2 regions of the Veillonella sp. LMAG:90 genome follow, and region 2 is predicted to be linked to the other one. Evidence: a T-box and tRNA genes for the amino acid it is inferred to sense, from the RefSeq annotation. Region 2 holds a T-box; the other holds one or more tRNA genes.
What was found. A T-box is a leader RNA that pairs with one kind of tRNA and senses whether it is charged. The one in region 2 lies ahead of ileS (isoleucine--tRNA ligase), so its partner is inferred to be a tRNA-Ile.

Region 1: it has a tRNA-Ile gene. The T-box ahead of ileS (isoleucine--tRNA ligase) is inferred to sense a tRNA for this amino acid. The anticodon was not compared.

Annotation. Positions count from the first base shown of each region.
Region 1 covers NZ_NAND01000001.1:2,082,167-2,098,686, reverse strand. The annotation lists gene recA (recombinase RecA) at 1-784, shown strand, start outside; gene CCC71_RS09295 (regulatory protein RecX) at 789-1,286, shown strand; gene rny (ribonuclease Y) at 1,430-2,974, shown strand; gene dnaG (DNA primase) at 3,306-5,075, shown strand; gene rpoD (RNA polymerase sigma factor RpoD) at 5,100-6,263, shown strand; tRNA gene CCC71_RS09275 (tRNA-Ile) at 6,430-6,504, shown strand; gene CCC71_RS09270 (hypothetical protein) at 6,580-7,041, opposite strand; gene CCC71_RS09265 (hypothetical protein) at 7,267-7,839, opposite strand; gene CCC71_RS09260 (tRNA (adenine(22)-N(1))-methyltransferase) at 8,163-8,903, shown strand; gene CCC71_RS09255 (Nif3-like dinuclear metal center hexameric protein) at 9,017-10,132, shown strand; RNA gene rnpB (RNase P RNA component class A) at 10,383-10,731, shown strand; gene trxA (thioredoxin) at 10,897-11,223, shown strand; gene CCC71_RS09240 (hydrogenase small subunit) at 11,389-12,540, shown strand; gene CCC71_RS09235 (nickel-dependent hydrogenase large subunit) at 12,540-14,441, shown strand; gene cybH (Ni/Fe-hydrogenase, b-type cytochrome subunit) at 14,456-15,169, shown strand; gene CCC71_RS09225 (HyaD/HybD family hydrogenase maturation endopeptidase) at 15,153-15,641, shown strand; gene CCC71_RS09220 (hydrogenase expression/formation C-terminal domain-containing protein) at 15,638-16,015, shown strand; gene CCC71_RS09215 (IS1249 family transposase) at 16,438-16,520, shown strand, end outside.
Region 2 covers NZ_NAND01000001.1:583,448-599,967, forward strand. The annotation lists gene fusA (elongation factor G) at 1-668, opposite strand, end outside; gene CCC71_RS02540 (amino acid permease) at 923-2,296, shown strand; gene CCC71_RS02545 (IS1249 family transposase) at 2,531-3,643, shown strand; partial or broken gene CCC71_RS02550 (EamA family transporter) at 3,686-3,910, shown strand; gene CCC71_RS02555 (ArsR/SmtB family transcription factor) at 4,018-4,341, shown strand; gene CCC71_RS02560 (MFS transporter) at 4,509-5,690, opposite strand; T-box leader at 5,868-6,066, shown strand; gene ileS (isoleucine--tRNA ligase) at 6,107-8,941, shown strand; gene CCC71_RS02570 (hypothetical protein) at 9,465-9,833, shown strand; gene CCC71_RS02575 (hypothetical protein) at 9,898-10,275, shown strand; gene CCC71_RS02580 (Cof-type HAD-IIB family hydrolase) at 10,849-11,736, shown strand; gene CCC71_RS02585 (indolepyruvate ferredoxin oxidoreductase subunit alpha) at 11,841-12,038, shown strand; gene CCC71_RS02590 (FecCD family ABC transporter permease) at 12,768-13,871, shown strand; gene CCC71_RS02595 (ABC transporter ATP-binding protein) at 13,881-14,675, shown strand; gene CCC71_RS02600 (ABC transporter substrate-binding protein) at 14,672-15,697, shown strand; gene CCC71_RS02605 (TonB-dependent receptor plug domain-containing protein) at 15,697-16,520, shown strand, end outside.

The sequences.
Region 1 (16,520 bases), 1.5 Mb from region 2:
AAAGGGTGGCGGCATTGCGGCCTTTATTGATGCGGAACATGCGCTCGATCCTGTATATGCCCGTCATTTGGGTGTCGATATTAATAACTTATTAGTATCTCAGCCGGATAATGGTGAACAGGCTCTTGAAATTACAGAGTCCCTCGTTCGCAGTGGTGCTGTTGATATCATCGTTGTCGACTCCGTAGCAGCGTTGGTACCGAAAGCCGAAATCGAAGGTGAAATGGGCGATGCTCACGTAGGTTTGCAGGCTCGTTTAATGAGTAAAGCGCTTCGTAAATTAACAGGTATTATCAGCAAATCTCGTACGGTTGTAATTTTTATCAACCAGTTGCGTGAAAAAGTTGGCGTTATGTTCGGTAATCCGGAAACAACGACCGGTGGCCGTGCCTTAAAATTCTATTCCACCATTCGCCTCGATGTGCGTAAAGGGGAAGTTATTAAACAAAATAATGAAAACGTAGGTAACCGAACTAAAGTAAAAGTTGTTAAGAATAAAGTGGCACCGCCATTTAAAACTGCTGAATTTGATTTGATGTATGGCAGTGGCGTTTCCTATGAAGGTACTTTAATTGATATCGGTACCAACATGGAAATTATTAAAAAATCCGGTGCTTGGTACTCTTACAATGATGAACGTATGGGCCAAGGTAAGGAAGCGGCTAAAGAATACTTACGTTCTAATCCGGAAATCGCTCATGAAATCGATACTATCATTCGTGATACTTTGATGGCGGAACCGGAAACTTTTGATGTAGTCGGCGAAGAAACGACGGAAGAATAATTCGATGGCTTTGACCAAAGAATATACGCTTACAACGGCCATAGACCAGGCGATGCGCTTTTTGGCGCCTCGCTTCCTGAGCCGCTTGGAGCTGACGCAAAAACTTCAGCGTAAAGGCGTGCCGGCCGATTTAATACATCAAGTATTGGAGCGTCTGGAAGACCTTGATTACATCAACGACGAACGTTTAGCTCATGATGCATTACAATTATACATAAGTGAAGCTAAATACAGTGTTCAGTTCATTCGTAATAAGCTTTATCAACGAGGCTTGCCAATTGGGAATGAACTTTCGCAGTATGATGAAACTGAGCCGGCCCTTAAGTTGGTGGTTCGTCATTTTATCGGTGTTGATGCGGCAGCAGAGGCCGAGTGGTTTGATAACACTTGGCCTCTGGAGGCCCGCGTTGAATACAAGAAAGTTTTTAACTATTTGAAAAACCGTGGTTTTAGCGCCGGAACAATCCGGAATATCTGTGACCGGGTTGCTCGCTATGAGTAGTCTATATAGAGTTTACCTTGACAGGGGATTGATGACAGACTACAATTATAGTAGTCTCACAGTAGTGGGCAAATTTCAAATATGTATGAAACAGACGGCAATTTAGGAGAAGACGAAAGCGCTTCTTACTTTTATATGAGGAGGTGAACATTATTTTAGAGTATAGTATTATTGCCGTTGTAATGGTGCTTATCGGTCTTGGTGTAGGCTATATGATGCGTAAGAACATCGCTGAAGGGAAGCTTAACCGTGCTGAAACTGAAGCGGCTCGTATTGTAGCTGATGCTGAGCGATTGGCTGAGTCTAAGAAAAAAGAAGCCTTAGTAGAAGCTAAGGAAGAAATTCATAAACTTCGCAGTGAAGCGGATAAAGAAAACCGAGATCGACGCAATGAATTACAACGTTTAGAACGACGTATTCTTCAGAAAGAAGAACATCTCGACGGTAAATTGGAATCCTTAGAGAAAAAAGAAGATGCGTTGCATCGTAAAGAACAAGAAACAAAAACTTTAAAAGAACGTACAGAAGCTCTGTACGACCAACAAATGGCGGAATTAGAACGTATTTCCGGCATGACATTTGAGGAAGCGAAAGGAATTTTACTTTCCAATGTAGAACAAGAAATTCGTCACGAAACGGCGGTTCTTGTTAAAGATTTAGAGCAACAAGCCAAGGAAGAGGCTGAAAAGAACGCCCGAGAAATTATTGCATCCGCAATTCAACGTTGTGCTGCGGATCATGTTGCAGAGTCTACCGTATCGGTAGTAGCTCTTCCAAATGATGAAATGAAAGGGCGAATTATCGGTCGTGAAGGCCGAAACATTCGTGCCCTAGAAACCTTAACAGGTATAGATCTTATCATTGATGATACCCCTGAAGCAGTTATTCTCTCCGGCTTTGACCCGATTCGCCGTGAGGTAGCGCGTATTGCCCTTGAGAAATTGATTGTTGACGGCCGTATTCATCCGGCTCGCATCGAAGAAATGGTTGGTAAAGCTCGTAAAGAGGTTGACCAAGTTATTAAAGATGCGGGGGAACAGGCAACTTTTGAAGCCGATGTACATGGCTTACATCCTGAAATTATCCGTATTTTAGGTCGCTTAAAATATCGTACCAGCTACGGTCAAAATGTATTGAAACACTCCGTTGAAGTGGCTCATTTGGCCGGCATGATGGCAGCCGAATTAGGTTGTGACGTAACCCTTGCTAAACGCGGTGGTTTACTCCATGACTTAGGGAAAGCGCTTGACCACGATATGGAAGGCTCCCACGTACAGATTGGTGTGGATGTAGCTAAGAAATACCATGAAAGTGTATTGGTACAGAACTGTATCGGTGCTCATCATGGGGATGAAGAATTCAAATCGGTTGAAGCCGTATTGGTGGCAGCTGCTGACGCTATTTCGGCGGCTCGTCCGGGCGCACGTCGCGAAACCCTTGAAAACTACTTGAAACGTTTGACTAAGTTAGAGGAAATTGCCGAGTCCTTTGATGGCGTTGAAAAATGTTTCGCAATTCAAGCGGGTCGCGAAATTCGCGTTATGGTTAAACCTGAAAAGATTGACGAAGCGGAAGCAACCTTATTGGTACGCGAAATGGTTAAACGTATTGAGTCTGAATTGGAATATCCGGGTCAGATTAAAGTCGTTATCATTCGTGAAACCCGCGTTGTTGATTACGCTAAATAATTAAAGAGAACGGAAACGGACTCTTTATAAAAGATTAATAACCAAAAGACTATAATTACCACTCCCTTTGGCGGACGTCACGAGGGAGTGGACAATTATAGTCTTTTTTTCGTCTTGTTTTTAATTGAGAAAAGAAGTATAATAATAGTCCTTGTGAACAAAATAAATTATAATGGCTTATTTCATACCCTAAAAGCAATTGCATAAATTGCATAAAAATTTTGCAGATAAAAAATGAATATATTTAAAAAAATCTTCTTGACATAGAAGGAAAAACATTATCTTTTGTAGAAATATATATACAGTGAAGTTTATTAAGGGATGTGAGGAAATGAGTAGACACTTCGATGCTGAACTGATTGAACAGATAAAAGATGCAAATGACATTGTGTCAGTGATTTCTGAGCATATGACATTGAAGAAGAAGGGGAGGAATTACTGGGGCTGTTGTCCCTTTCATAATGAGAAAACGCCTTCATTCAGTGTAAACCCAGAAAAGGGCTTTTTTTATTGTTTCGGATGTCACGAATCAGGCAATGCGATTGGCTTTTTAATGAAATATGATGGACTGTCATTCCCCGAAGCCTTGGAAAGGTTGGCGAATCGTGCGGGCATTGCGTTACCTCAGCGCGATTTAACCAAAGAAGAATTACATCGGCAGGCACACAGGGAAAGTTTGTACAAGGTGAATGCCTTGGCGGCTACATTTTTTCATAATTGCCTGACGCAGACTGAAATGGGTAAAGCAGGGCTTGCTTATTTGGAGAAACGGGGTCTCACTAAAGACACCATTGAAAAATTCCAGCTTGGCTTTGCGCCCGACAATTGGGACAAACTATATCGCTCATTCAGAGAGCGAGGCATAGATGAACGCATATTAATTGAAACCGGTCTTTGCCGTAAAAGTAATGGTAAAACGTATGATTATTTTCGTAATCGTGTAATGTTTCCCATTATGGACGGAAAAGGGCGTGTGGTTGCGTTCGGTGGCCGTGTGCTGGATGACAGCAAGCCTAAATATTTAAACTCACCGGAATATGAATTATTCAATAAAGGCCATATGCTCTTTGCTTTTGACAAAGCATACCGAACTATTCGGGAGAAAAAACAGGTCATTTTAGTAGAAGGGTATATGGATGTTATAAGTGCTCATAATCGAGGGGTTACCAATGTAGTGGCCTCTTTAGGCACGGCTTATACCAAAGATCACGGGCGCTTATTAGTGCGTCAAGCTGATGAAGTCGTATTGGCCTATGATATGGACGGAGCCGGGCAACAAGCAGCGCGCAGGGCTATTGAGCTTTTACAAGATACGGAATTTAAAGTGCGCGTGGTAGCTATGCCGGACGGCAAAGATCCGGATGATTATGTGCGCAACCATGGGCCGGAAGCATTCTTAAAACTCGTAGATGAGGCCGTGCGGCCATTTGATTTTTACTTGAACAGTGCCATGATTCGGCACGACAGTAATACGATGGCCGGCAAACAGGCTATTTTAGAAGAAGTGTTTCCCCTCATAGGTGCTACAAGCAGTCAGATAGAGCGCGAAAATTATCTGAAAGCACTGGCATTGCCATTGTGGTTGGATAATAGTCAGATTTTTCGCATGTTTCGCCAATACTTGGCCAAAGGTGGGGTAGAATTACCAACCGATACGGCTAGTGCGGTTGTGCCGGAAAATGTGACGACCGAAGAAGACCGATTACTGGCCGCGGCCGTAGTTTGGCCGGCGGCTTGGGAACGGGTCCATCAATATTTACCGTTGGAGGATATAACCAATCCTTTGTACCGTGCTTTGTTTAACAAAGCCGGAGAACTTCTAAGTAAGACCGGTGCGCTTTCGACAGTGGCGCTGGAAGAAATGCTTACTGACGATGAAAAGACCGCTTATGGTCGCTTAATGGTGCTTGGTGAAGGCGAGTATAAGGAAGCACAAGTGGATGGCTATATACGAGCAGTGCGCTTGAAGTCATTACGAGAACAGTATAAACAACATAGTGTGTTAGCAGATCAACTGAACCGGGCAGGTAATCCTAAATTTATTGAGGAATTACGTATTTGCCAGGAATTACAAAAATTGATTAAGGAATGGTCTCGATAAACTATGAAAGAAAGGAAGAGCATTGTGGCTAAGAAGCAAACTAAATCACGGTTAGAAGAAATAATAGAACAATTACTGGCAAAAGGTCGTAAGGCAGGGGCATTAACGAGTAAAGAAATTACGGATGCTCTTCACGAAGAAGTAGAACTTACGGCTGAGCAGTTAGACGATATGTATGAAGTATTACAGAAAAGTAATATAGACGTTATCACCGATGATGCTGAAGTGGCAGCTGAAGAAGATGACATCATCGAAGATGAAGAAGAAAGCGACGAAGTTCGCGAAGCGAAAGAAGTAAGCCTTGACCTTAGTATTCCGGAAGGCGTTAACATTGACGATCCTGTTCGCATGTACTTAAAAGAAATCGGTCGCGTACCTTTGTTGTCCGCTGACGAAGAAATTCTTTTGGCTCAGCAGATTGAAGCGGGTGCCAAGGATGATGCGTCGTATAAAGAAATGAAAGCCGGCGAAAGAGCGAAACAGAAATTGATTGACGCCAACTTGCGTTTGGTAGTTAGTATCGCTAAACGTTACGTAGGTCGCGGCATGTTGTTCTTGGATCTAATTCAGGAAGGTAACTTGGGCCTCATTAAAGCGGTTGATAAATTCGACTATACGAAAGGTTATAAATTCTCCACTTATGCAACATGGTGGATTCGCCAGGCCATTACCCGTGCCATCGCCGACCAGGCACGTACCATTCGTATTCCGGTACATATGGTAGAAACAATTAATAAATTGATTCGTATTTCCCGTCAACTCTTGCAGGATAAAGGTCGCGAACCATTGCCTGAAGAAATTGCGGAAGGTATGGGCATCAGTGTAGAACGTGTTCGTGAGATCCAGAAAATCGCACAGGAACCGGTTTCTTTGGAAACGCCAATCGGGGAAGAAGAAGACTCCCATTTGGGCGATTTCATCGAAGATCAGGATGCTATTGCACCGGATGATGCAGCCAGCTACATCTTACTTAAAGAACAAATCGAAGATGTATTCTCTTGCTTAACCGATCGTGAACAGCAAGTCTTGGTATTGCGTTTCGGTTTGAAAGACGGCAAACCTCGTACCTTGGAAGAAGTAGGTCAGCACTTCAGCGTTACCCGTGAACGTATTCGTCAGATTGAAGGTAAAGCCTTGACGAAACTTCGTAATCGTGGCAAACGCGATAAGATCAAAGACTTCTTATAAGATTAAACATTGGTAGTGACGCACTCTGAAAATTTGAGATTAACGTTGACTATCGCTGGTGTATTGATGTGAATTACACTTTAAGTGTAGATTTTCGGCGTTATATTGACGTGAATCACACTTATTGTGTATAATATTTTGGTGGAATACTGCAGTATTCCCCTATGGGCCTATAGCTCAGGGGTAGAGCAACCGGCTCATAACCGGTCGGTCCCTGGTTCGAACCCAGGTGGGCCCACCATGATTTGAAAGAAAAACCGCTTGTATCAAATTGATGATACAAGCGGTTTTTTGTAGTTATAATGAGGTTCTTGTGCTATAAGACTAAATTAACCTGGCCGGTTTCTATGGCTAACTTAAGAGCATACATTGCTTCTGGATAGGCTGGATATTCCGGCCCCAGCACCACTTTTTTAGGATTCTTATAAATTGTTTTACTGACTACTTTACCATTTCTGCCATTAATCAAATATATCTGCTCTGTAGCTAATATAATTTTTTTAGTATTTAAGTCATAGTAATAATGGCACAGTAGTTCAGATACTGCATAACTGCGATGTGATGTCGAGATAACATATAGCTTCATTTTAATTTCTGGTGTTTCTGTTAATCCGTTTATTACTTCTATATTGTTATCGGCGTAGGTTGTCATGATCTCATCTTTTTCAATTACTGTATAATTCCCTATAGTGAGGTCATTTAAAGTAACAGCATGAGTTGTAGAAACAGGAAAGAACAACAAACCAATTAACATAACCCCTAAAATAAACTTTTTCACAATATCATTCCTTAACTTCAATAGCACATAATAAAAAATATATAATCGCATCAATTCTCTCCAGTGTTCTCTCTGTTACAGCAAAAACTTCCTGTTTAAATAAAGGCAGAATAAGATCCTTCATTATCGCACAACTTTGTATTATTACGGGTCGCTTTTACGGCAGCTCCTGAAAAATGACGCGTATTGGATTCGGTACCGACAATGATGATTAGTAGATTTATCTTACGAGTTCAACCGATTAATATACTCAATCTTTTCCGGTGTAAACACAATCCTTGTCACGCCGTTAGCGTAATAAGAGATTTCATACGGCTGATAGAGCATAGCGATTTTGCCCTCGCCGAGCAAAACATAGTTATTGTTACGAATCGGAATTTTTTTATCGAGAATTTGGAATTCATTGTACTGCAATTGATGTTCGCGAGAGCTGAAAACCGGCAGCATACCTTCCATAACTAATTTATACAATTGCTCATCGTCTTTGAGATGGACATAGTTGGTGGCCGGGATGAGATTTCCTGTATGCTTGTCAAAAACGAGACCTTGCGATGTGTAGTAGCCGTGCGCACTTTGACCGTTATACCAACCGCTTGTGATGATAAGCGATATATAATCATCATCTTCATAGGTGGTTTCGTAGTTTAAATTAACCGTGTACATTTTTTCTTTGTAATAGAGGTCGCGCATTTTATCCACATAAATGGCAATTTCAGTGTTAACTTTAGTTTGCGCTGCTTCATTGTACAGATAAACCAGCGGGTAGGTGAGGTTCATATTCACATCTGTTTGGTGCATTAGAACAGTATAGGCGTCGCTTGTAAACTGGGGACAACTAAGACAGGCCAGAAGACCGGATGAAATAAGAATTTTTTTCCACATACCATACCTCCGTTTACAATTAATATATTTAACACTAAACAGCTTACTTGTTGCTTCTTTCGACAGTGACATGAAAAACTCCTGCTATATCAAGTATTCAACTTATAAAAAGGATGTTTTATGATACAATAATAATAGAAATAAATATAATTACTAAGCACGGAGTTTGTTTATATTATTATATAGAAAGCATATTACAATAGATTTATAGAAAGATTGCGAGGAATGTGAGTGTGACAATGAAAAAGATGACCGATAGGTTAGAAGCGGTGTTTACCTTGATTCCCAAGGCTGAAGTCATTGCCGATATCGGTACCGATCACGGTTATTTGGCGGTAGAATTGGTGCGACGCGGACGTGCTGACAAAGCGATTGCCGGTGATGTAAATAAAGGCCCCTTAGCATCGGCCAAAGCCTATGTGGCGTCAACGGACGTGGCCCAATTTATCAATTGTCGTTTGGGCAATGGTTTGCAAGTGGTAAAAAAAGGCGAATTACAGGGCGCTGTCATTTGCGGTATGGGTGGTTTTTTAATGAGAGACATTATTGAAGCAGGTCCGGAATTATTGGACTTTTATGTACTCCAACCGCAGAATGGCCAAGCGGAACTGCGGCAGTATATGGTGCAACAGGGCTATCGCATTGTGCGCGAAGTGATTATGACGGACATGGGTAAACATTACCAAGCATTCTTAGCCCTTAAAAAAGGCCGAGAATCGGTCTATGTTACGGCTGATGGACCGGTTACACAAGCAACAATTGATGCAAAAGACCCTTATGACGCTCTGCCGGATACATCCCTATTGTGGCTGATAGGAGCGCTGGTTCAACGCGAAAAGCCGCCTTTGTGGCAAGATCACATGGCGCATTTACTTCATATTCGTGAATCGGCCTTGGCAGGTATGACGGATGCTATGGCGCATACGGAAAAATATCAAGCGTTAGCAGCTGAAGTTAAAGAGTTAAAAGAATTAATATAAGCTGATTTGCTAGATGAGTCCAGACAAATGGGCCAATCAATCGATTAATGAATCGACTAATGAATCGGCTAATGAAAATGAATAACAACTTTTATAAAATAAAGGAGGCAACTATGGCAACAGTGCAGGATATCGCCAAAATCGTAGAAAAATTGGCACCAAAGCATTTAAAAGAAGATTGGGATAATGTAGGCCTTTTGGTAGGCGAACGCAACATGGAAGTCAAGGGTGTTTTGACAACCCTTGACGTGACGCCTGAAGTGGTTGCCGAAGCAGAAGCGAAAGGTTGCAACCTGATTGTGAGCCATCATCCGGTTATTTTTAAGGGGATGAAACAGATTACCGATGAGTCTGCCTTGGGCCGTTTGGTTATTGAATTAATCTCCAAGAAAATCGCCGTATACAGTGCCCATACGAATTTAGACATCGCACCGGGTGGCTTGAATGACTTGGCGGCGGCACAAATCGGCTTAGGTAATGTGAAAGGACTTGAGACTGTTCACGAACAAGGTTTTTGCAAAATTATTACCTTTGTACCGGCTACTCACCGTGATGCGGTAATGCAAGCCATGGGTGATGCGGGAGCCGGTCAAATTGGCAACTACAGTCATTGTGCTTTTTATACGGAAGGCACCGGAACCTTTAAGCCGTTGGACGGAGCTAATCCATATATCGGCGAAGTAGGGGAAGCAACTACGGTGCAAGAAAATCGCCTTGAAGCTATTGTGCCGCAGATTTTGGTAAGTGCCGTTATCGAAGCACTGAAAGCCGCGCACCCTTATGAAGTGCCGGCCTATGAAGTGCATCAATTGGTGACACCGAGTGAAGAAGCGACCATCGGCCGCATCGGTGAATTAGCTGATACGTTAGACACGGAAGGCTTTATAGAACTCATTAAAGCTTGTTTCCCACGGGGACGAGCGCGTTTTGGCGGGGCTAAAGTGGACGCTATTACTAAAGTGGCCCTTTGCACAGGCAGTGGCGCCGAATTTATTAAAGTGGCTGCTAAAATGGGGGCACAAGCCTATGTAACGGGTGACGTGAAGTATCACGATATGCAACTTGCCAAAGAACTGGGCATCTTGGTTGCTGATGTTGGTCATTTTGGTACTGAAATTGGTGCGGCTGCTTTATTGGCTGCTCATATCGGTATCCAATTACAAGAACAAAAAATGACTGACGTGCCGGTTGTTATCAGTGATGTACATGAAGATTTTTTCTTCGCGTAAACGAATTAGGCTAAAATAAATTAGGCTTAAATAAATATTGATTAGATAGTTTTTTAGGTAAATAGATTTTTTAAGTAACAAACTATGCTAATTTGATTAGAGTGGGATATCTGGCATAAACAGTGTTGAAGGTCAATCTCAATTAGATGGTTATAAGCTTATTCGATACCTTTAGATGTGCTGTTAGTTCATACAATTATTGAGAAAAAGATAATTGACCTACTTCGCTGTATCTGCTAGACTTTAAGTAGCAAGTATGAAAGGTGATTGCGAGTGTAAGTTCGAGGAAAGTCCGAGCTCCATAGGGCAGGATGCCGGATAACGTCCGGCGTGGGTGACCATAGGGAATAGTGCCACAGAAAAGTAAACCGCCGCTTATGCGGTAAGGGTGGAACGGTGTCGGTAAGAGCGCACCAGCAATATAGTAATATATTGGCTCGGTAAACCCCATCCGGAGCAAGGCCGAATAGGGAAGGGATAAGGGTGGCCCGCCTACCTTTCGGGTTGTGCCGCTTGAGCCTATAAGCAATTATAGGCCTAGAAAGATAATCACCGCTGTGCAAACAGAACAGAACTCGGCTTATTGATTGCTTGCTTAAAACCGCTCTTCGGGGCGGTTTTATTTTAGTCCAAAATTGATTGGCAGATGAGTATAATTAAAACTAGAATGTAGAAAAATATAATACATTTTTTGACTAAACATTGTCACCACATACGTATAATAAAACAATACTAAGAGGATTAGGTATTAAGGAGGGATTGTAATGTCTGTTACAAAAATTGAAAGCTTAGAAGCATTGGAAAAAGTAGTAAAAGAATCATCTAAAGTGGTAGTTGCCGATTTTTGGGCCACTTGGTGCAAACCTTGTGAATTAATGAATCCCGAAATGGAAACATTAGCTGAAGACATGAAAGATGACATTGAAGTAGTTACCATTGATGTGGAAGCCCTAAAAGATGTTGCCTTGAAATATGAAATCCAAGGTATTCCTACCCTTATTTGCTTCAAAAACGGCAAAGAAAAAGATCGCATTGCAGGTTACAAAACGGCAGCTGTTGTAGAAGGCTTAATTCGTTCTATTATTAAATAATGTGTATTAAGTTATAGTTAAGTTTTGCCTGTAATACAGCAATTTCATGTAATATTCTATAGAAAATCTGAATACAACATGATATACTTACTATAATAATTAATATAAAAATTTAGATATTTTCCAAAGGACAGTAAAGTTATTGCAAGCGAGGGGGGGCCACCTGTGAAAGAGAAGACAAACAGTCTGTGGAAATTATTCCAGGAACGTAAACTCAGCCGCCGCACATTTATGAAAACATGTGTGGCTTTGACCGCCATTTTAGGCATGCCACCGACCTTTTTAAATAAAGTGGTGGAAGCGGCCGATACAAAAGAATTACCAACCGTAATTTGGTTACATGGCCATGAATGTACGGGATGTGATGAATCCTTCATCCGTTCTACGTCACCATTCGCTTCCGATGTGGTATTAAACATGATTGCGTTGGAATACGATGATACCTTATCTGCAGCGGCAGGTGCTCCTTTTGAAGCTCACCTACATAAATTATTAAACGATAAAAAAGGGCAGTATGTATTAGCCGTTGAAGGCGGTGTACCGCTTGACGATAACGGTACATACTGTATGGTTGGCGGACGTCCGTTCGTTGACGTGCTTAAAGAATGTGCCGCCGGCGCCGCTTTTATCATTGAATACGGTTCCTGTGCCGCTTGGGGCGGTGTTCAAGCAGCGAACCCTAACCCTACCAATACTGTATCGGTTTCCGAAGTAGTATCGGGTAAGAAAATCATTAAAGTACCGGGTTGTCCACCGATTCCTGAAGTTATGACCGGCGTTATCATGCACTATGCCTTGTTTGGTGGAATTCCGCCTCTCGATGTGGAAGGTCGTCCAAAACAATTCTATGGCAACCGCATTCACGATACATGCTATCGTCGTCCGTTCTTTGACTCCGGACTTTTTGTTGAAAAATACGATGATGAAGGGGCTAAAGCCGGTTGGTGTCTTTATAAAATGGGTTGCCGTGGTCCGGTAACATATAACTCCTGCGGTAACTTACGTTGGTGGAATGGTTTATCCTATCCGATTCAGTCCGGTTCGGGCTGTATCGGTTGCAGTGAAAAAGGCTTCTGGGATAACGGTGTTTTCACACAACGCTTGCCGCAAGTACAAGTGGCCAATACCGTTACCACCGCTGATACCATCGGTACTATTGCCGGTCTTACCGCTTTCGGTGCCGTTGTAGCTCATGGTGGTGTAACGTTGGCTAAACATAAATATGATACAATTCAGCTGGAAAAGAAAATGATAGCTGAACAGGAAGCAAAAAAAGCAGCGTCTGAGCAGACGAATAACGAAGGAGGTAACCACTAATGAAACGTGTAGTAGTTGATCCGATTACTCGTATTGAAGGTCATTTGCGGGTTGAGGTGAATGTAGATGAAGCAACCGGTAAGGTAGAAGACGCGTTGTCCAGTGGTACTGCTTGGCGTGGTATTGAATTGGTAGCTAAAGGTCGCGATCCTCGTGATGTGTGGGCTTTTGTGCAGCGTATTTGCGGTGTTTGTACATCTACGCATGCCATTGCATCCTTGCGTTCCGTCGAAGATGCTTTAGGCATTCAAATTCCTAAAAATGCGAACTATATTCGTAACATCATGCATAGTTGTTTAGATGCGCATGACCATATCGTTCACTTTTATCATTTGCATGCTCTCGACTGGGTTAGTCCAATCGAAGCGTTAAAAGCCAATCCGGCGCAAACAGCAGCCCTTCAGGAAACCGTGCTTAAAAACTACAACTTGAGCGGTTTAGAACCGGCTGAAACACAAAGTACTTCATCGGCGTATCCGAAAGAATTCCCTAAAGGCAATGCAACTTACTATGCCGCTATTCAAGCGAAAGTTAAAAAAATCGTAGACAGCGGTCAATTGGGTATTTTTGCCGCTCAGTGGTGGGATCATCCTGATTATCAATTATTGCCGCCGGAAGTTCATTTGATGGGCGTAGCTCATTACCTCAATATTTTGGACCGTCAGCGTGATATTGTAACACCGCATGTTGTATTTGGCGGTAAAAACCCACATCCGCATTTCTGTATCGGCGGTATGCCTTGCTCCATCTCCATGGATGACATGAATGCACCGGTTAATGCGGCGCGCCTCGCAACAGTTGATGAATCCATTTCGTTGGCTAAGGATTTGGTAAATTACTTCTATGTACCTGACGTGTTGGCTATCGGTCAGATTTACGCCAAAGCGGGTATGGTTGATGGCGGCGGTTTATCCAAGAAACGCGCCATGGCTTACGGTGACTATCCGGATGAACCATACAGCGGTATTTCCAACGGCGATTATTTCAAAAAAATCTTAGTCCGTGCCAACGGTGTAGTTGAAGATTTCGGCCTCGGCGTAGATAAAGCTAAATTTATCCCAATGGATGGTCCTGATTTGATGAATCCTGACTTCTTATCAGAAGAAGTTGAACACTCTTGGTATGAATATCCAAACGGTACTAAGACAGCCCATCCGTCTGAAGGGATTACCAAACCTAACTATACCGGTCCTAAGACAGGTACGAAGGAACATTGGGAATTCCTCGATGAAACTAAGAAATATTCGTGGATTAAATCCCCAACATTTAAAGGCAAAGCCTGCGAAGTGGGTCCATTGGCAAAATATATCGTAGTGTATACGAAAGTTAAACAAGGCATCATCAGTAACCCATCTTGGGCAGAACAGATGATTGTAAAACAAATTGATACCGTTTCTTCCGTATTGGGCGTTCCGGCTCATGTATGGATGTGTAGTACGGTAGGCCGTACCGCTTGTCGTGCCCTCGATGCACAGGTTGCGGTTAATATGAGCCAATACATGTTCAATAAACTCGTAGCCAATATTAAAGGCGGCGACGAAGTAGTAGCCGATATGAGCAAATTCGATCCTAACTCTTGGCCAAAAGAAGCCAAAGGCGTTGGTGTTCTTGATGCGCCTCGTGGTGCCCTCGGTCACTGGAGCGTTATTAAAGATGCAAAAATCGACAACTATCAGTGTATCGTACCATCCACTTGGAATGCATGTCCTAAGACAATGGCCAATGAACATGGTGCTTACGAATCTAACATGATTGATACGCACGTTAAAATTGCGGATAAACCGCTCGAAATTTTGAAAGGGATTCACTCGTTTGACCCTTGCCTTGCTTGTGCAACCCACTTGTACAATAAGAAAGGTGAAAAAATCGTCTCTGTTAATACGGATGCTTTGTGCAAATAATAGGGGGGATTCATATGTTAGAACAACCGGAAAAAAAGCCGTATCGTGTATTTAGTCTGTGGTTGCGTATTTTTCACTGGACCATGGTGCTTTGCGTTACGTTCCTGTTCTGGACCGGTCTCTATATTGGTGATCCCGGTTTCAGCATGTTCGTAGGAAAAGAACCGGCAGAAGCTATTAACAGCTGGTTTTCCATGGAAATGATTCGACGCGTTCATTTCGGATTTGCATTTATCCTCATTTTTGCCTTTATATTCCGCATTTATGGGGCTATTCGCTATCGCGGTGACCGTTTATTACCTAAGTTCCGTAAACGCTTATATTGGGACGGTTTAAAACAAACCACGTTACACTATTTGATGTTGCCACGTCAGGAAGAACACCGTGTGCTTCGTAACTCCTTAGCACGTACCAGTTATTTAATTGTGTATATTATGATGTTCTTCGAAATCTGCACGGGTCTGGCTATGTATTCGCAGATTCGTCCGGAAAGCTGGCTGGCCATTGTATTTAATCCGATTAATTTACTGTTCAATGAATATCAGATCCATATCATTCATCATTATATTGCTTGGTTCTTCTTGTTGTTCACGGTGGCCCATGTATACTTGGCTTTCCGCGAAGACGTAATGGAAGAATCCGGGGAAGTATCCAGTATGGTATCGGGGATGAAATTCTATCCGCAGGATCCGGAAGATATTGAGGATTTATATGGTAAACGAGAATAGTATTACCGTGTTGGGCGTAGGTAATATTTTGCTTACCGATGAAGGGTTGGGCGTACATGTCGTACATCAATTAGAAAAAGAGTACGAATTTAGCCCGGCCGTAAATATAATTGACGGCGGCACCATGGGGATGGAGCTCCTCAGCTATATGCGAGGCATGAAAAAACTGCTCTTGGTGGATGCTGTTAACGGTGGTGAAAAGCCCGGTACAATTTATGAGTTTCCCCATCAGGAAACAGAAAACTACTTCACCGGGAATATTTCGGTTCACGAAGTGGGCATGCAGGATATTTTGCGCATTCGTGCGTTGCAAGAAGATCCCCTGGAAGATGCTATGGTTATAGGCGTAGAGCCGGCCAGTCTTGAAGTAGGTTTTGAGCCTTCTGAAATTGTACAGGCGGCCTTGCCGGACGTGATACAGCGTGTTATTCGGCAACTAAACGCTTGGGGAATTGAGGTATGTAAGAAATGATAGAAAATTATGGCAATGTGCAGGCCATTTTAAGAGAATTGCAATTGGCGTTAAAACGACTTCGTGAAACGGGGGAGACTCATACAATCTATATTGAAAAAACGGGTCTTACCATGGAAGAACAAGTTGAAGTCATGGAAACGCTGGGGCGTGGTAACATTACCATTAATTTTACGGAAACCGATCAGCCCGTAGAGTGGTATGAAACACAATTCTCCGGTATTTGGCTCGGTACATTTCGCAATGCTCGTGATGAAGCCATTGTGTACACGCTTGAAGTAGGTCGTTATCCAAGCCTCTGTGGCGCTTTTGACGAAGATATTGAAGCTGCTGAAGAGGAACTTCAGACGTGGATTGACGCTGCCGATATGTAAAACAATAAGTAACTTACAACTAGTAAGTTACAGTAAGTAAGTTAATATGTTTTTGACACCTGTGAATCTTTAAAAAAGGTTTCACGGGTGTTTTTTTTATGTGATTGTCCATACAGAATATTATAAATTTAGCGATATTAACAAAAATGCTTGCCGATTTTGCTGATTTTATGGAGTTTTCTAAACGCTCCATGAAGGAAATCAAGGTGGTTCGGCCTTTTTGGAGTTATAGGACAAAAAGTGTGTGTAAAAAGTGCTGTAAACCTAGATAGATACTGGGTTTATAGCACTTTTATCTTTTTTTGACAAAGATAAAGGGTGGACAAAAAGTGTGTGTAAAAACATGCGTGAACCCACATAACTACTGACTAAAATGGTATTATATCTTCCTAAATAAAAACATAAATAGGAGGATGATTAATATTAAACAAGTAGTTTGCCCTGATTGTGGTCGAAAATGTATAAAACACGGTATATTGAAATCCGGTTCTCAGCGATGGTTTTG
Region 2 (16,520 bases):
TCCAATAAGGTATCGTCACCTTCAGCAGCGGATTCTACCGTTAATTCACGGATTTCTTCTACTTTGGCAGACAATTCTTCCGGTACCGGCACTTCCGTAACCTTGCCGTTTTCATACACATAAGCCGTACGTTTTGCTACGTCAACAACACCTTTAAAATCAGGACCTTCGCCAATTGGAATCTGCAGTGGCATGATGGCTTTGCCGAATAAATCGTGCATTTTTTCAAGAGTGCCGAAGAAGTCGGCCCCTTCCATATCCATTTTGTTAATAAAAGCCATGCGCGGCATCTGCAATTCTACCCCGTAATCCCAAGCGCGAATGGTGTCCACTTCCACACCGGACGTGGCGGAGAGTACCATAAGCATGCCGTCGGAAGCACGCAATGCGGCGCGCACTTCACCATGGAATTCGGAATAACCCGGCGTATCAATGAAATTAATTTTATAATTCTTCCATTCACATGGTGCCATACCAAGCTGAATAGTAACATTACGTTTAATTTCTTCAGGTTCAAAATCCATAATATGTTTGTTGTCTTGCCCTTTACCGACGGATTGAACAGCGCCGCAAGCCAAAAGCAAAGATTCTACCAATGCTGTTTTGCCCGCACCGTCGTGAGATACAACAGCCACATTACGAATTAAATCACTAGCATATTCTTTCATATGAACCGCCTCCTTTAAAGCGCAGAAACGCAATTTACTGTATGTATTCGATGCGACCATATGAAATTCCTTTATATTTATTATACATTTTTCGAAATTATAGTAATTTTTTTAAAATTGTCCCGTAAAATTGTACAAACAGCTTGCCAAAAACGACTATATAACGTAACATTAGAGAATATATATAAGAGGTTCGGCAGCGTAACACGGTAGTTGAGTATTTTTGAAGAGCCGAACATAAAGGGGGATTTTTTATGAGTGAAAAATCAAATCAAGGTCATGACCATAGTATGAAACGTGGTCTCAAAAACCGTCACATGCAGATGATTGCCTTAGGCGCATCGGTAGGTACCGGCCTGTTTTACGGCTCGGCACCGACGATCAAATTGGTAGGACCGGGTATTATTGCATCCTATGCATTGGCAGGCCTTTTTATTTTCTTCGTTATGCGCATGCTCGGTGAAATGGCCGTACGCGAACCGGTATCGGGTTCATTCAGTCATTTTGCCAACAAATATTGGAATGGCTTTATGGGTTACTTGGCCGGCTGGAATTATTGGACCTTATTTATGCTCGCCGGCATGGCGGAACTGGCGGCCATCGCCGTGTACCTCGCCTATTGGTTCCCGGACATTCCGCATTGGCTGACTACGCTCATATGCCTTGTCATCATCACGGCCATTAACTTAATCAACGTTAAGGCCTACGGCGAAGTTGAGTTCTGGGCATCCTTCATCAAAATCGGCGCCATCGTCAGCATGATTCTATTCGGTTTTTACCTTATTTTTACCACCATGGGATCCTTCCCGCATAACTTCCATAACTTATGGGATAACGGCGGTTTCTTCCCGAATGGTTCGTGGGGCTTCCTTTGCTCCTTGGCCGTTGTTATGTTCTCCTTCGGCGGCGTTGACCTCATCGGTATTACAGCGGGCGAAGCGGAAAATCCTGAAAATAGCTTACCAACCGCAATTAATGAATTATTATTGCGTATCTTAATCTTCTACATTGGCACCATGGTTGTGCTTATGTCTTTGGCACCTTGGGATAAAGTTGGTCTTGAAGCCAGCCCATTCGTTCAAATCTTTGAAGAAATCGGTATTCCCGCGGCTTCCAACATTTTGAACCTCGTAGTACTTGTAGCGGCTTTATCTGTATTCAACAGTATTTTATACAGTAACTCCCGTATGCTGTACGGTTTGGCGCAGGCAGGTAATGCACCTAAGATTTTCAGTTACTTAACGGTTCACGGTGTGCCGTTGGCCAGCACCTTATTCTCATCCGGGTTAGCGTTAATCATCGTGTTGACGACCTACCTCTATCCGCAAGCCGGCGAAGTGTTCATGCATCTCTTGGCACTCGTAGTAGCCGGTCTTGTAATCAGCTGGTTTGTCATCATTGCTACGCACATGAAATTCCGCAGTACCTTCATTCGCGAAGGCCGTCTTGATGAATTGAAATTCAAATCACCGCTCTATCCGGTGATTAACTACCTCTGTATTTTATTCTTGTTGGTAGTTGTAGGCGTTATGTATCAAATGGACAGCTTCCGACCATCGGTAATCGCCATTCCATTCTGGATTTTGTTCTTGTATGTAACATATAAGTTAAAAGGTTCTAAAAAATAGGCTTATAGGACAAACATAATTCAAAAATAAAATTAGAGTTATAGGACAAAAAGTGTGTGTAAAAAGTGCTGTAAACCTAGATAGATACTGGGTTTATAGCACTTTTATCTTTTTTTGACAAAGATAAAGGGTGGACAAAAAGTGTGTGTAAAAACATGCGTGAACCCACATAACTACTGACTAAAATGGTATTATATCTTCCTAAATAAAAACATAAATAGGAGGATGATTAATATTAAACAAGTAGTTTGCCCTGATTGTGGTCGAAAATGTATAAAACACGGTATATTGAAATCCGGTTCTCAGCGATGGTTTTGTAAGCACTGTAAAGTCGCTTTCACTAACAATATTAACACCGATAGTCATAATCTAAAGCTGTTTTTGAAATGGTTATTTAGTAAACAGATGCAGCAGGATATGCCTGGAGGCGGGCGTACATTTAGACGTAAAACCGCTAAATTTTGGTCCATATGGTGCCTTCCACCAAAGATTGAGGAAGTATATGATGTGCTTTACTTTGACGGCATATACCTAACGCGTAAGCTCTGTGTACTTATTTGTTGTAGTAAGGACCATGTGTTAGGCTGGTATGTATGTAGATATGAGAACTCTAGAGCTTGGCAAGCATTAATGGACCGTATTGCTCCTCCGCGTGTTGTTATCTCAGATGGCGGATCCGGATTTGCTAAGGCCTTGGCAAAGAGGTGGCCGACAAGTAACCATCAACGTTGTTTATTTCACGTTTTTGCGCAAGTAAGAAGGTATACAACTTCTGCACCAAAAACAATAGCCGGCAAGGCTTTATATGAACTGGCAAAGCGTTTATTTAAGATTCAATCGATAGATGATGCCTATACTTGGATTGATGGATTATTAGCTTGGAGAGAAGAGTTTGATGACTTCTTACGTGAAATGACAGTTGACGAAAATGGGAATAAAAGGGCTACTCATGAACGCCTCTTAAAAGCTGAGGCAGGACTTTTACGATTAATTAGAGATGAGACTCTATTTACCTACCTGACGTTTGTAGATATTACCGTACCTACAACGAACAATCGACTGGAAGGAGGCGTTAATGCGCAACTTAGGGGGATGTTACGAGACCACAGAGGATTATCCTTAGAAAGACGATTAAAAGCGGTCTATTGGTGGTGTTACGAGCACTCACCTAGACCGCTTCCTGTTGCTGAAATATTAAAATGTATGCCTACAGATAAAACAATCGCTGCTACTTACCGTAGGATAATGCGGAATAACCGTCCTGATAATATCTTACCCCAATGGGGCGATGCCATTGTCTGGAATGAGTTCCATATGTCCACGGAATTTCCAATTTATTGGGATTAATTTAAAAAAGCCACACACACTTTTTGTCCTATAAGCCCTTTTTTTAATGTGGTTGTGCTGGGTACGATTATTTCCTTCAATGCCTATTTGGAAGGGGTACGCCGCATTGGTGCCGTAAAAGGTTCCGTATTATCTTCGGTAGAGCCGATTTCGGCAGCCCTACTAGGCTGGGCTTTATTGGGCAGTGAATTTTTAACCACCGATATTATCGGTTTTGTTCTTATACTATCGACAATATTTATTTTGGCTCGAGAGAAAAGTAAATAGTATTGAGTGGATAGTTCCCGATAAATTCGTTTTATCCTGATGATGACACATCGAAATACTTAGATAATATATATTGACATATCTCAAAATTAAGATATAATAAAATTATGAGTAATAAAGAATTACAAGATATTTTTAAAGCACTATCTAATGAAAGCCGCCTAAAAATTTTACAATGGTTAAAAGAACCGTCGAAGCACTTCCCGCCCCAGGGATTTCATATGCCTGAGGAAGACGCGTTTAAAGGAGGAGTCTGTGTAGGGAGTATTCAAGAAAAATTAGGCATTTCGCAATCGGCCGTGTCCCATTATTTAGACCTTATGCAACGGGCCGGATTATTAGAGTCCGCTCGCTTTGGCAAATGGACATATTATCGCCGTAATGAAAAAGTGATAGACAGCTTTAAGGCAGAAATTAATAGTACGCTTTAGATAAAAAGCAGTGTTTGCTGCTTTTTATTTTTTTTGAAATATCTATGCATCTGTATATGATGATTTGTTAGGTAAAGAAAAAAATAAACTCATCCGGCAACGGGACAAGTTTATTTTGCAGTATTCAAAAGATGTGATGACCATATTTAACAGTACTTGGCCTATTATTATAATCTTAATTTAAAGTACACCCAAATGGCGTTGGCTAAGAATAGCAGACCGCTAGCCCAGAAGAGGGCGGTAAAGCCGAATTGCCCCATGAAGAGCGCACCGCCCACAGAGCCGAGGAAATAACCCAAGAACTGAGTCGTCTGGGTATAGGAAAAGACTTGGCCGGAAACGGTTTTAGGGGCATGAGTGGAAATATACGTGTTGAGTGACGGTAATAAGCCGGCGAGCCCAAGCCCGGTTAAAAAGCGTAAGATACCAAGTTCCAAGGCCGAAGTGACATAGGCCTGCGGAATGGTAACGAGGGCTACATAAATTAACGAACCAATGAGGATAGGCCGCGGACCGATGCGATCTATCCATTTGCCTATATAGGAACTGCTCAACATTTGCGCAAAACCGGTTGAGGCAAAGACGAGTCCTGCCAATAAGGCGAGTTGTGGTGTATCAGGCGGTACAATTTCGCTCAAGTACACCGTAATAATCGGCTGCAAGCTCATCAGAGAGAGTGTATAAATAAAAGTAGAGGCCGCTACAATTAACAGCTCATGGAAGTTCGGTAATTGTTGACGCAACTCTTTAAAATTGTGGGCCACCTTGTTTGGATCCGGTGTAAAGGACTCGTGAACAAAGAAAAACACCAGTAAAAAGGCGGCGCCTAAGAAGCAGGCAATGATGAAAAAAGAGAAACGGACGCCAAACATATCGGCTAAGTAACCGCCGATTAAAGGACCGATGAGTGAACCGGCCAAATTGGACGAGGCCAGCACCGACAAGGCCCAACCTGTTTTTTCTTCCGGTGTTTCCGACGCCACGAGAATGATGGAAGCGGAGAAAAAGCCGGACACGAGACCGTGTATAAATCGGACTAACACAAGCTGCAATGGCGATTGTACGAAGCACATGAGCAGATTACAGAGCATCATCCCAAAACTGGCTCGCAGTAAGGAAATTTTGCGACCTTTACGGTCGGCTAAGCGGCCCCAATAGGGAGAAACTAATGCGACGACTAAATATGTGATGCCCATCGCCAAGCCTGACCAATAGGCTGTCTCGTTTGTTGTGGTGACGCCCAGTTCGTTCATATAAATCGGTAATAGCGGCGCCAATTGGCTGAGCCCCAAGGCCGATAAGAACGCGCCGAAGAAACAAATGTATACAGTGCGTTGCCAAGCAAGCATATAAATCCTCCTTTTGAATTTGTTAGTAGATGTTTTAATTATACACTTTTTTTACAAAAAGTGCATATGAAATGACTTGACAAAATGGAGGTACTTCTCTATACTCTAGCTAAGGCAAAATACCATAGCAACTTGCTATGGATATTTTAGTTATAAGAAAATGTTTTATACATATGATAGAATGCGATGACAAAGACGGTTATTTCGGGTAATTCTCAGCGAGCTGACAGATGGTGCGAGGTCAGTGAATGAAGAAATAACGAATCACTTGGGAGCATATGAAGTTTTAACTTTATCGGTGAGCACCGTTATATGCGTGAGTGGCTCTTTATGAGTCAGTAGGGTGGTACCACGGACTATCGCGTTCGTCCCTTCGGGGATGAGCGCTTTTTTTATTAGTTGAGAGGAGAGTATTTATGGATTACGGTAAAACTTTGCATTTGCCTGCAACGGAATTTCCTATGCGCGGCAACTTGCCAAAATGCGAACCTGAGTATTTAAAATTTTGGGAAGACAATAAAATCTACGAAAAACGTTTGGAATTAAGAAAAGGCAATAAGAGCTTTGTCTTGCATGACGGACCTCCGTATGCAAACGGCAAACTTCATATCGGTCATGCCCTTAACAAAACGTTAAAAGATATCATCATGAAATATAAAACCATGCAAGGTTTTTACACTCCATATATTCCGGGCTGGGATACGCATGGTTTGCCAATCGAACATGCCATCATCAAAAACACCGGCCTTAACCGCCATGAAATGAGTCCACTTGATCTTCGCGCTAAATGTAAAGAATACGCTTTGCAGTGCGTGGAAGAACAGAAAAAAGACTTCATCCGTTTCGGCGTACTCGGCCGTTTTGAAGATCCGTATTTGACATTAAAACCTGCGTTTGAAGTTAAACAGCTTGGTATCTTCGGTGAAATGGCTAAACGCGGATACATCTACAAAGGTCTTAAAACTGTTTACTGGTGTACTCACTGCGAAACAGCCTTGGCTGAAGCGGAAATCGAATACCATGAAAAGAAATCCTTCTCTATCTATGTAAAATATGCGTATGTAGATGAAGTAAAACGTACGTTGCCTGAAGGCGTGGATCCGGCTAAAGCCTATGCTGTAATCTGGACAACTACACCTTGGACATTACCTGCATCTCAGGCCATCTCCGTAAACCCTGAACTTGAATATGCATGGGTACAGGTTGGCGATGAATACTACTTGATGGCCGTAGAACTCGTTGACTCCGCTATGAAAGATGCTCAGGTTGAAGACTACAAAGTGGTTAAAACCTTCCCGGGTTCCGACTTGGAATTGGCTACTTTCAGGCATCCGTTCATTGACCGCGAAGTTAGAGTATTATTGGGTGACCATGTAACACTTGAAGCCGGTACCGGCTGCGTTCATACCGCTCCTGCACACGGTGAAGAAGACTTTGGGATTTTCCAAAAATACAATAAAGAAGGCAAAATCAACACGGAAATCCTTTCTTTCGTTAATGCTACCGGTAACTATGTGGCCGCTGTAGATAACGATCGTTACGGCGATACGGAAGAACCGTTGGCCGGCAAAGAAATTCACGAAGCCGAAGTGCCTATCTTGAAAATCGTAGCGCATAACGGTGCTTTATTGCATAAAGGTACGTTGCGTCACCAATACGCACACTGCTGGCGTTGTAAAAATCCGGTAATCTACCGTGCCACCGAACAGTGGTTCTCTTCCGTTGACGGTTACCGTAAAGCAGCCCTTGACGTTATCGACAATCAGGTACAGTGGATTCCTAAATGGGGCCATGACCGCATCTATAACATGATTGCGGACCGTGGGGACTGGGTAATTTCCCGTCAACGTGTATGGGGCGTACCAATCCCTGTATTCTACTGCGATTCTTGCGGTGATTATGTAGTAAATGATGATACTATCAAATCTGTTCAAGCTTGGGTTGCCAAAGAAGGATCCGATGCTTGGTGGAATCATACAGCTAAAGAATTATTACCTGAAGGTTTCACTTGCCCTCATTGCGGTCATGGTGAATTCCACAAAGAAACGGATATCATGGACGTTTGGTTCGACAGCGGTTCTTCTTGGGCCGGCGTTTTGGAAAACGAAGGTCTCGATGTACCATGCGCTATGTACCTTGAAGGTTCCGACCAGCATCGCGGTTGGTTCAACTCTTCCTTGCTTACCAGCGTAGCTACAACCGGTCAAGCACCTTACAACTCCGTATTGACTCACGGGTTCGTAGTTGACGGTGAAGGCCGTAAAATGTCTAAATCCGTAGGTAATACGGTAGCACCTTCCGACATCATCGATGTGTACGGTGCCGACGTAATGCGTCTTTGGGTATCCTCCGCGGATTACCAGGGCGACGTTCGTTTGTCCAAAGACATCGTTAAACAGTTGTCTGAAGTATATCGTAAGATCCGTAACACATTCCGCTTCTTATTGGGGAACTTGGACGACTTCAATCCGAATACAGATAAAGTGGCTTATGAAAACTTGTCTGAAATCGACAAATGGGCTCTTCTTCGCTTGGAAGAAGTTCGCCGCAAAGTTACGGAAGCCTATGAAAACTACGAATTCCATATCTTGTATCATACAATCCACAACTTCTGCACCGTTGATTTGAGTTCCTTCTACTTGGATGTAATGAAAGATACCATGTATGCTGAAAAAGCGACGGCACAGGCTCGTCGCAGTGCTCAGACTGCTATGTATGAAATCGTAGCAACCTTGGTACGTATGGTAGCACCGGTTCTTTCCTTCACCGCTGAAGAAGTATGGCAGTACATGCCGAAAGAAGACGGTATGCGTGAAAGCGTAATGCTTGAAGATTGGCCTACCGGCAAAGAAGTTCATTATGATGCAGCGTTGGCTGAAAAATGGAGTAAGCTCTTGGCTCTTCGTTCCGAACTTACAAAAGCTTTGGAAACGGCTCGTCAGAATAAAGAAATCGGTCACTCCTTGGATGCATCCATCACAGTATATGCTGACGGCGATGTATTCAAACGCTTGAACGAAGTCAAAGACCAGTTGGCCGCTTTACTCATCGTAAGTGAAGCTCATTTGGTTGAAGGTCGCGATTCGGCTCCGGCTGAAGCGGTGGCTACCGAAGAAGGTCACTTGAGCGTGGTTGTAAAACCAAGTGAATTTGAAAAATGCGAACGTTGCTGGATTCATCGTGAAACAGTAGGGCAGAATGCAGAACATCCTACATTGTGCCATCGTTGCGTAGATGTATTAACTAAATAATTTCTGAGCACATCGCTGTTCAGTTTGAAAGAGAGAAGACCCCTTCTTTGCTCCCGGCCTACAGCTTCGCTGATAGGAAAGGTCGCGGCAGAAGGGGTCTTCTTCTCTTTCTATCCAGAGTACGGTGCGCTGCTGCTCGGAAATTATTTAGTCAGGGGGAGGAGGAATGGTTGCTTCGGAAGACATAGTCTCCTTTTCTGCTCAGAGTACGATAGCACCGTAGGCTCGGAAGTTATTTAGGAGCGGGGAGCGAAAGAGGTGGAAGCGCTCCCTGCCTGCAGCTATGCTGCAGGAGCGGTCGCAAGGAAAGAGAGTGTATTCTTTTCTTCGCAGAGTATGTGGCGCTGTTGCGAGGAAGTTATTTAGGCGTAGTCCGCTTTACTTCGCTCGCTACGGATGTGTTTTTTAGAAGTTGAATTTTCTTGAAGTATATAAAATAAATATATATCTGTGAGAAATTTTTATAGTATAATTGAAATGATTATAAGTGATGATATAGCGTGTGGGGAATAGGGGGCGTGGAATGAGATATTTACGTGTTTTCTTAGCTGTAGTTTTATTGCTGGGGATTTTTGCAATCAATAATAGTTTATATGCTGCTGATTGGTATTATGTTGGCAAGAGTGCCAATGAGGATACTTTTTTCATCGATAATGAAAGTCTTGAAAAAACGAGTTTACAGGCTAAGTTATGGGTTCGCAAAGGTAGTCCTGATGGTACGACTATTTATTATTTGATGGGGATGGATCGAGATTCGCGGACGGTAAAGGTTATTTCGCGTATCATGTACGGGCAAAATGGTGAGGTTCTTGAAGCAGGAGCAATTAATAGTGAGTGGCTTGCTATTGTGCCGGATTCACCGATGGAATGGGTTTATTCGCTATTGTGGTAAATGTTAAGGTGTAAACCGCATGTTGGTTATTATAGTTTTGTGGTAGTTGGGGGAGATTAATAACATGAAATTTATGCGCATTGTTTTTATGGTATTTGCTTTACTAGGTTTATTCGGTATCAATAACACTTCACTAGCTGTTAATTGGGATTATATTGGCAAGAATGTTAAAGGAACGATGCTTTTTGTTGACACGGATAGTGCTGAAATAAATGCTGAACACGCCAGAGTATGGGTTAAGATGGAATATCCGGATGGGGCATCAGATATTTTTCTTGTTGCCATGGCTCGCCGGGCAAAGATTATAAAATACTTCTCCTATGCTGTTTATGATAAAAATGGCGTGATTACCAGTGCCGGCGATTTCTATGACGGGTGGAAACATATCGTGCCGGAGTCGGGCATGGAGGCGGTGTATAAAGCAATTTGGCCGTTTAACTAAATAGCGTCTGAGCCGTTATGGGCTCTGGGGAAAAGAAGCATATATCTTCCTCGCTCTCTGCCTACAGCTTCGCTGATAGGAAAGGTCGCTTCGGAAGATATATGCTTCTTTTTGGTGCCCAGGGTACGATAGCGCTGTTGCTCAGAGGTTATTTAGTGGCACGGGCTAGATGGCTTTATAGGGGAGAAGGGGGAGATTGGAGGTTATTTAGGAGAGAACCGCATTGCTTCGCTCGCTACGGGAGATGTGAGGTTGTATTAGAGTAATGAGCGGAGGTGGCGTGACTCAGAGGATAATTTAGGGGCTGCCCGCATTGCTTCGCTCGCTACGGGGGATGTGAGTTTGTATTAGAGTAATGAGCGGAGGTGGCGTGACTCAGAGGTTATTTAGGAGTGCTCCGCATTGCTTCGCTCGCTACGGGGGAATAAATGAATTTTATTTAAGAATTATTTAGTCCGCTGTAATATTAAGATATGCTATAATTAGCATTAAAGGTATTAAATTATAAGGTAGTCAGTGGCAGGGGTTATTTGTTTGCTGAGTGGATATAAACGAAATTAGAGGAGGTTTTGAATGGCAGCGGATATTACAACTTTTGATAAGAAATTTTTAAAAAAGCCGATTAAGTTAATTGTTTCAGATGTTGACGGCACGTTGGTGGATACGGATAAGCACATCAGTGACGTGACGGTACAGGCAATGAAGGAGGCCATGGCAGAAGGTATTGCGGTGGCGGTAGCCAGTGGCCGTGCATTCGGTGAGATGGGCGAGGTTCTTCAGCGTTTGCCAGAAATTGAAGAGTATATTTGTAGTAACGGTGCCGTGGTAGTTGAGCAGAAGCATGGCCAATCTAAGGTGATTTTCCGTCAGTCGTTCAGTAATGAAGAAGGTTTGTGGCTCATGGATCAACTGTTGCCGTTTGATGTATATATTGAAGCGTATGGCGGTAAAGATATTTTTGGCACAGCCGATGAAATGGAGGAGTTTGCCGCTAATTTGTCACCGCATTTGATTCCGCTTATGAAGGCAAGCCGTACGATGGTGCCAAATTTGCGCGATTATATTGTAGAAACTGGTATGGATTTGGAAAAAATCCAATTGTTCTACGGTACGGAAGAAAAGAAGCAGGCGATTTTAAAACATTTTGAAGGTGATGACCGTTTTACGATTATTCAATCTAGTGAAGGCAATTTGGAATTCGTACAACCTGGGATCAGTAAAGGCCGTGCTGTAGCAGCGTTGGCTAATGAATTGGGAATCACAGCTGATGAAGTTATGACTATCGGCGACAGCAACAATGATTTAACGATGCTTGCGTATGCAGGCGTATCTTTCGCCATGGCCAATGGTGAGGCTACGACGAAGGCAACGGCTAAATACTTGGCACCAACCAATGATGAAGACGGTGTGGCGCAAGTTGTACGTGCTGTAGTAACAGCTTCCAAAGAGTTGGTGAAATAATGAACGGCAAGGAAGCTGATTCGTCTGGGATTGGAATTTACAAGGGCGATGTTTCAAGCGAAATTAAGCCATGTAAGGATAAGGCGCAGGATAAGGTCGGGGCTATGGCCGGATTACGTTGGCGCTTTGTAGTGAATGGCGAGCGATGCGTCAAGTGTGGTGCCTGTGCCATGGATTGTCCTGTGCAGATTATTGTGGAGCAACCACAACAGTTTTTTATCGGTAATGGTTGTATCGGTTGCGGTGATTGTTATGAAATCTGTCCGGTAGGTGCTATTGAGCGCGTAAAATCAAATGAATAATAAATATGTAAATCGAATAAATAATAAACGTGCAAATCGGACGAATGATGAGTGTAACATGTAGACTTGCACAGTAGCAAAAATAGAAAAATCGGGTTCATTTTATATAACATGATGAATATAAGCGATTAGTGAGTATGATAATATCGGAAACGGTATTTGAATGCGTGACTAATCGCTTTTTATATTTGAGTCCCATTCTTATAATTGATAAATAGCTCTTAAAAATTCGAAATTTCATACTGATAACTGTTGTCGGAATAGATTTTATTTAAAATAATAAGCAGGTATTCAAGATATGTCATCTTAATTTTTTGTATTACGTTGACAAACTTAATGATAATGAGATGAAGTTGAATTTTAATTCCTGTTTGTTTAGAGGGGGATTTTGAAAAATAAGATTATATATAGTGTTTTAAAGGAAGTTTTCATGAGTTAGTATTGACAGTTACTATCATTTTATATAAAATAATGTATGCAATAGAAGATTTTTTTCTCAATTCTATAATTTTTAATACATAATAAACGAATGCTAAGTAGCATAGGACAATGTAATATTTGTAGCCAAAAATTTGGCCTCTTTCGACAAGGTTAGCACTGCGCGACGATTTCAGTTGGCTTGAGTAAGCCGATATGTAATAGTACCTCATATTTTCAGGTAAGTGTTATTGGAATCAGGGACGTATACTGTTGACCTGTTTTTATGTCATAACGAAATGAGGGTAGTTGATGAACGATGTCGAATTAATGACACGCCAAGAACGCCTGCAAGAGTTACAGACCGCTACGAAGCATCGAACTGAAACATTGGGCAGTTGGGCCGTACCGGTTCTGACTGCCTTTTTATTATGCGCAATTATAGCCGCAGTAGCCTTGGGCAGTGTAACAATCTCGGCAGAGCAAGTATTGGCGGTATTAAGTGCAAAATTAACGGGGAGCGTGGTGCCTGAGTCGGTGCCACCCGCTATGACGGATATTATATGGGATATTCGCATACCTCGTGTCATATTGGCCGCATTAGTCGGTGCCGGTCTTGCTTTATCCGGCGCTATAATGCAGGCGTCGGTGCAAAATCCGCTGGCGGAACCTTTTATTCTGGGAATTGCGTCCGGAGCCTCAGTGGGGGCGGTTGTGGCGATTCTGTTAGGTCATTTGTTAGGAGTCGCTAATGTAGGCGTGCCGCTGTGGGCTTTTGGCGGTGCCATCGTGGCAACCTTGGCAGTACTTGCCTTAGCCGGTATGGGACGACGTATTTCTACGGTTAAGCTCGTCTTGGCCGGTGCAGTTGTGAGTGCCTTATGTACGGCCCTATCTAATTTTATTATCTACATGGCCGGTGATGCGGAAGGCATGCAAAGTGCCGCGTTTTGGACGATGGGCTCCTTAGCGGATGCGAAATGGTCTATGCTTGGTTGGCCGGCACTTGTGGTCGGTTGCATGACGGTGTACTTTTTATCCCAAGTGCGTGCCTTGGACGCCTTACTACTGGGCGAAGAAATGGCGGTTACGCTGGGGATTAATGCGACGCGTAAACGGTACATCTACATGGCCTGTATGGCGCTTTTAACGGGCGTGCTCGTTTCACAGTGCGGTATTATCGGGTTTGTAGGACTCGTTATTCCTCACATGTCGCGCGCCTTTGTAGGTGTCGGTCATAAGCGCTTACTGCCTGTAGTTGTGCTGGGCGGCGCCATTTTCCTTGTGTTGGCCGATTTATTGTCGCGTGTGCTGTTGCCGGCCGGCGATTTGCCAATCGGTATTTTGACAGCCTTAATGGGGGCGCCGCTCTTTATGAAACTTCTCTTTGGTTCGAGTCGGAATTTTGGTGGTTAGGAGGCCGGTATGAAAGAAATTATAGTAAAAAATCTTAACTACCGCGCCGGTAACAATCAAATTCTAAATGATTTATCACTCACCATTCCGGCCGATAAATTTGTAGGCCTTATGGGGCCGAACGGTTGCGGTAAATCGACCCTTTTGAAACATCTGTATCGAGTCCTTCCCATTCAGCAGGGTGAAATTACTTTTGACGGTACGCCGTTGGCGGCGATTCCGCTTCGTGAAGCGGCTCAGCAAATCGGTGTAATGGGACAGTTTCATGCAGTGAACTTTGATTTTACGGTGTGGCAAATTGTAATGATGGGTCGTACGCCGTATAAAAAAGGGTTTGACGATGACACGGAAGAAGACGCACAGCTTGCTATGGAGGCCCTCCGAAAGGTTGGCATGTGGGACCGAGCTAAACGTAGTTTTGCTTCGTTATCCGGTGGGGAGCAGCAACGTGTCATGTTGGCGCGTGTACTTTGCCAACAGCCGTCGTACTTGATCTTAGATGAGCCGACGAACCATCTGGATATAACGTATCAGTTGGAACTGTTGGAAGTAATTAAAGGTCTTGGTGTCGGCGTCATTGCAGCGCTCCATGATTTGAATTTGGCTTCGCTCTTTTGTGATGAGATTTTTATCATGAAAAAAGGTCAAATGGTAAAACATGGTACTCCTTCAAAGCTCATCAATGAAGATTTGATTCGTGATGTATATGCTGTGAAGAGTGTGGTATCGGCTCATGACGACGGTACGCCGATTGTGACGTATCGCAGGCAGGGCCTCAGTGGAAACTCGGGTGAGTCGCCATGATGTCATGGTGGGAACGATGGAGTCGGCGCTTAATCGGCTTGGTTGCGCTTTGTGCCTTAGTATTAGTTGTGTGGTTTGCGTATACTAACGGCCGTTGGCAACCTGTCGGTGAGGTAAGTGCCAATCAAGGCGGTATTGTTATTCAAAACTTTGACAGTGACGGAAATCCAATGAGTTTTGAATATGAAGAACCGCCGAGTCGTGTGATTGTGACCTATCCGGGGGCGACGGAATTACTTATTGATTTGGGCCTCGAGAATCGAATTGTCGGGACGGTAGAACCTTATGGTGAAGAGCCGGAGCGATATCGCGAGATCTATAGTCGATTGCCCTTGGTAACGAATAGTTATGTGCCCAGCCGTGAACAGGTTATGGCGTTGCAGCCGGACTTGCTGATGGGCTGGTCGCATCATTTTACACCGGCCGCATTGGGTGATGTGCGGCAGTGGTATGAACGAAATATCGGTGTATATATTGTGCCGGCTACGATTCGTAAGAATCAGCCGACTGTGGAGAGTACAGTATATCCCTTTATTGATGATACGGGACGGCTTTTTCAGGTCCCGGAGCGGGCAAGTGCCTATAAAGAACAATTACAAAAGCGAGTGCAAAAGGTGACTGAACAAGTAAATCAACGGAACTATAAGCCGAATGTCATTATTTTACAAGCCCATGGGCATAGTACTTACAGCTTATACGGACCGGTTTATCTTGTAGATGACATTGTCAAAAAAGCAGGTGGTCATAATCTGACCGACCGGCAGATTTCAGTTGTGGGGCCGGAACGTGTGTTGGCGTTCGACCCGGATGTAATTGTGTTTGTGACCGTAAGTCAAGGTAATCGTACGCCAAGTGCTGAGGAGGCGATTGCCGAATTGTTAAAAGATCCGAATTTGCGTAATATGCGTGCTATTCGGGAGCGGCGTATTATAGCCGTGCCGTTTGCGGATGTTAACAATGGTAACGGTCGTGTGGTAGATGCCCTGGAGAGAATCGCTCAGGGATTTGAGGAGGAAAAATAATGAAATTGAATCATCGCCATGGTGTAAGTAAAGCTGTTTTGACAGCTTTGGTAATTACCGCTACGAGCGGCAGTGTGTGGGCCGCCGACTACGATGAAAGCAATTTGCAGGATTTAGGGAAAGTTGTGCTCGTAACGGCTAGTCGTTTGTCGGAAGAAAAAGTGGACATTCCGGCGGATACGACAGTTATTACGGCCCAGGAAATTGAAAAGGGTAATTTTAATAGTGTATCGGACGCGTTGAAAGCGAACAATGTGCCGGTAGTGCAGAAAGGTTTTGCATCCTATCCGGAACTCAACGGTGACACCCGTGTGCTCGTTATGGTGAACGGACGAAGAATGAACTGGGATCATTTGATTGTATCCGGGGACAATAATGCTATCGATATTGACCAGTTCCCGGTTGAAAATATTGAGCGTATCGAAGTGGTTAAAGGTCCTAACTCTGCACTTTACGGTGAACGTGCCGTAGCCGGGGTTATTAACATTATTACTAAAGAAGGCACCATGGGTCAGAAGACTACCGTTAAAGGTGAAGTCGGCAGCTGGGGTTACTGGAAAACCGGTATTACGGCGCAAGGCGGTGATGAAAGTAATGCGTACTTCGTATCCTACAGCAAAACGCGTCAAAAAAATTATCACTACAAAGACAGCAACGGTAACTCTCATGAATTCCCGGACAGCTCTATTAACCGCGATAATGTAACGGCTCGTTTTGACCATTACTTCGACGACGACCGCATGACAGTGGACTTCTCCTATAGTCATCGTAAGGACGGCTTCGGTATCTACCTTAGCGATCCGTTAAACGGTGTGGCTTACGG